2 regions of the Sedimenticola selenatireducens genome follow, and region 1 is predicted to be linked to the other one. Evidence: predicted binding sites of a transcription regulator. Region 1 holds the regulator's gene; the other holds the start of a gene.
The links. The regulator LexA, encoded in region 1, represses DNA repair genes until DNA is damaged. The targets are predictions, from matches to a motif close to TACTGTNNATATNNACAGTA.
Positions count from the first base shown of each region.

Region 1 (2,202 bases):
GCAGCAGTTGCCGGTTTCCTACATCGGTAAGCGGTGTCGAGACAATCTCCGGGCGGTGGCAGATGCCGGTCATGATATCGGTATTTCTTCCTTTACCGCATCCGATTGGAAGCGTGATGTAGCTTTTCAGACTGCCGATTGGACCCATAGTGAAATGCTGCTCGCCTGTGATGCATTTAACAAGCTGTTTGGCAGAGCGCCTCGCTGTTTTGCTGCAATGGGATGGCAGATCAATCCTTATGTGTTGAGTGAAGAGGAAGCGCTTGGGTTTGATTTTGCGTCCGATGTGCGTGGGCATCATATTTTTCTACCTGAATCACAAGGGGTTCGTTCGAGCTGTCCCCAGATACCTACAACCCTTCCGACGCTGGATGAGCTGCTAACTCAGGAAGAGGTTAACCATGAGAACTTGCATCAGTATCTTTATGCGGCTTGTCAGCGAATTATGCCCAATGGCGAGGTATTCAGTTTGTCCGCGGAGAGAGAGGGCGGGAGTCTTCTCAAGGTTTTTGAGCGACTGCTGGTGATGTGGAAAGGGGGGCAGTGGGAGATCCGCTCCATGAGTGAACTTTTCAGCAGGATTGCGGATGTATCCCTGAATCGGCACCTTGTCGGTTGGGGGACCGTAGACGGGCGCACACAGCATGTTGCAATGCAGAGTACACCCCTGTGACATGTTCGGTCTATCGGCCAGAATATCTGTACTGGTAAATTGACGGGGGAAAGTGTGTGCCATTACCGCTACGTCTAAGAAACAGTGAGCTTAGGGGGCTGATTTATGTCGCCCCATCAAAGATTCATGGTAAAGGTGTTTTTGCCAGGCAGGAGTTGTCAAAGGGCGAGTATATAGGTACTTATCACGGCCCGGTCGCCCGGCGAAATGGTACCTATGTGCTTTGGGTCTATGAGCCGGATGATGATGAGAATGCAATCGGGCGCAGTGGTAAAAATCTTCTGCGCTATCTTAACCACAAAATACCGGGCAATGCTGAATTTGACGGATTTGATCTATATGCCAGAGTGACAATCAGGCCTGATGAAGAGATCACCTTTGATTATGGAGCGGAATGGCCTGTATCTGGATGACAGGAAATAGCGGCTGTTTTAGTGATACCGCCTCATTTGACCAACCAGGATGCCTTGTATCTGCACTTGGTCCGGTGCATAGGTCATTGGTGACAGGCTTGCATTGGCAGGGTGCAGGATTACGCGATCCGGTTTTTGCTCTATACGTTTGAGAGTCGCATCGCTTCCATCAACCAGGGCAACGACAATTTCTCCGTTACGCGCATGATCACGCTGTTCAATGATGATCTGATCACCATCCAGAATACCCTCTTCAATCATGGAGTCACCCTTGACCTGAAGGACATAACAGGGCCGATTGGTATGTAAATAGTCCGGCACCTCGATCGTTTCTTGCTGTTCAACCGCTTCAATGGGGTGGCCTGCAGCAATATAGCCGAGGAAGGGCAGTCCCTGGGCTTCATCCTGACTCTGGCCGCTAAGTCGTATACCCCGCCGGCGATTATTCATGGGTTCAATCAATCCGGCATCAATCAGTGCCTGGATCTGTTTATGCAACGAACCTTTGGAACTGAGTCCAAGCGCATTGCATAGTTCGTCCAGCGTTGGGGGATGGGGAAACTTATCCAGATTAGCTTGCAGGTAGTCATATATTTCCTGCTGTCTGCGTGTCAGATGATCAATCATACAAGGCTCCCTGTTCTATTGTTGTTCTATTATAGCCAAAAGAGAACAAATGGGAAACAGGTGTCCCGAATTTAGTGGGTCAGTTGATTAATTAATCTGTAATGGTGTGGAACTACCGTGTTGTGTCCCCCATCATGAGCCTGTGTGGCGCTTTAAATTAGAATCCACTCGATTGATGGGGGAGGCAACATTAAGAGAGATCAGGGGGGACCTGTTCGATAGTATGCTAATGATGGGACGCCACTTTTAATCGACCGGCGGGGCGTTTTTTATCAGTGGTAATCCCGGCATGGAGGTAATCTATCTGTATGCCTGATCTCCGGCGATCCTGTTTGCGTTTTTCACTGATGTCACGGGAGATCTGTTCGAGCGAAGTTCGTCTTCTGTCCCGTTTCGTTGACCGCCGGAAGAATTTCCTGACTTCAACTTTTTTGGTTTTGAATATCTCACCGTTAAGTCTGTTTATCAGGCTAAGGGCCGCAGAAGGGG
Region 1 covers NZ_CAXXYC010000003.1:1,169,495-1,171,696, reverse strand. The annotation lists gene ACHZBF_RS09095 (polysaccharide deacetylase family protein) at 1-673, shown strand, start outside; gene ACHZBF_RS09090 (SET domain-containing protein) at 730-1,086, shown strand; gene lexA (transcriptional repressor LexA) at 1,105-1,710, opposite strand; gene ACHZBF_RS09080 (RNA recognition motif domain-containing protein) at 1,940-2,202, opposite strand, start outside.

Region 2 (2,202 bases), on a different contig from region 1:
GGCAGATCCCAGGGTTCCACCGCCCCCAGTCGCAGGCGTTGGATGGTGGTCCGCTCAAGCACGGCCCGGATCAGCTGATAGAGATCGCTGCCGGTATCACTGCCGTAGCCGCCGATGTGTACGCCCGTAAGAACAACTTCATGAAACCCCTGTTGTACCCGGTCGTTGATCTCGGCCACCACCTGGTCGATGGGTCTTGAGCGCTCTTCCCCCCGTGCCACGGTGACAATGCAGAAGGTGCATTGGTAGCGGCAGCCATCCTGGATCTTGATAAAGGCGCGCTGTCGTCCGTGACTGAGCAGGCTGGATTCGCCCGGTGCGGTGGCCTGTTCCGGCATGGCGTGGAGATCCAGTTCCCGGGTGGCGATCTCCACCAGGCGCTCCTTGTCCCGGTTGTCCACCACCAGGTCGACTCCAAGGGAGCGGACATTTTCGTTCGGGTTCAGGGTCGCGTAACAGCCGCTGACCACCAACTTGGAGCGTGGATTATGACGTTGGGCGCGATTTAGCAACTTGCGTGATTTGCGCACCGCCTCGCCCGTGACCGCACAGGTATTGACCACCACCAGATCGGCGTCGGCCAGCCTCGGGGTGATCTGGTGGCCACGGCTTTCGAAATCGCGGGACCAGGTCTCCAGTTCGGCTTCGTTGAGGCGGCAGCCCAGGGTTTTCAGGTGTATACGCATCTGGTTGATCGGTTTGGCGGTACAGAATCTGCGCAAGTTTACGGTTGTCTGCGACGGATGCAAGCGGTCGGCGGTAAATCCGCCTGCGGGCAAAGGCTCACCGGATGAGCCCGTCACGGTTTAAGCTCTGGGAATCAACGGATCTATTCAGTTAACATGCTGTAACTATTTAAAAAATAACCGACAGTCGGGCCATCTGGCGGCGGAGGTATAAGGGTAACCCATCATGAGTCCATTGTTACAACAGCTGGTAATTTACCGTGATGTCATCCTGCTGACGGTGGCGCTGTTGCTCCTGCTGCTGGCGTGGGGCCTCTGGCGGCGGCAATCGGCACTGTCCGGTCGGTTTTCCGAGCAGAGTCTGCAGACGCAATCCGATGCCGAGCGTCTGGAAGCGCTGGTGCGGGAGCAGGGCCGGCAACTGGGCCAACTGCTGCAGGATGATCGCGACCGGCAACGGGAGGTTGCCCACCGACTGCAGCAGCAGCTACAGCGGCAGACGGCCCACTCCCATCAGATACTTGAGCGGCGGCTGGGGGAACTGCAACAGGCGCTTCTACAGGACAGCGGCCAACTGAAGATCAACCTGACCGAGCGTTTCGAACAGCTGCAGCAGCGTGTCACCCAGACCCTTGCGGAGGGCCGGATCGCCCAGCAGGAGGGGTTGGCTCAGGGGCTTGAAGGGGTTGGGCGCCAGTTGATGGAGGGGCTTTCACGCACTACGGATGCACTGGGCAAACAAGTCTTGATGTTGACCGAAAGCACGGATCAGCGGCTGAAAGAGATCGGCGGCCTGGTGGAGAAGCGACTCCATGAGGGGTTCGAGAAGAGTAATGAGACCTTCAGTCGGGTGTTACAGCATCTCTCGCGGATTGACGAGGCGCAGAAACGGATTACCGAACTCTCCTCCAACGTAGTCAGTCTGCAGGAGGTACTCGCCGACAAGCGTTCGCGCGGGGCTTTCGGTGAAGTGCAGTTGAGTGCGCTGGTCGCCAACCTGATGCCGGAAAACAGCTACGCCCTGCAATACACTCTCGGCAATCAGACGCGTGTGGACTGCATGCTGTTTCTGCCGGAGCCGACTGGAAAAATCGGCATCGATGCGAAATTTCCCCTGGAGAGCTATCGGCGAATGACCGATAGCGACGCACCAGAGCAGGAGCGTAGTCGCGCCACCAGCCAGTTCCGCCAGGATATTCGCAAGCATATCGATGACATTGCCGACAAGTATATTCTCCCGGGAGAGACCTCCGATGGGGCGGTCATGTTCATCCCCGCCGAGGCGGTCTTTGCCGAGATCCATGCGCACTACCCCGATCTGGTCGATGCGGCTTGCCGGCGACGGGTCTGGCTGGTCTCACCCACCACCATGATGGCAATTCTGACCACGGCACGGGCCGTGTTGAAGGATGCCGATACCCGTGAACAGCTGCACCTGATCCAACACCACCTGCATCTGCTGTCAAAGGACTTTGGGCGTTTCCAGGGACGCATGGATAAGCTCGCGGTGCATATC
Region 2 covers NZ_CAXXYC010000004.1:346,099-348,300, reverse strand. The annotation lists gene mtaB (tRNA (N(6)-L-threonylcarbamoyladenosine(37)-C(2))-methylthiotransferase MtaB) at 1-722, opposite strand, end outside; gene ACHZBF_RS12720 (DNA recombination protein RmuC) at 913-2,202, shown strand, end outside.
Region 2: ACHZBF_RS12720 (DNA recombination protein RmuC) is a predicted target of LexA. The motif match lies at 844-863, and genes of this name have one in related genera.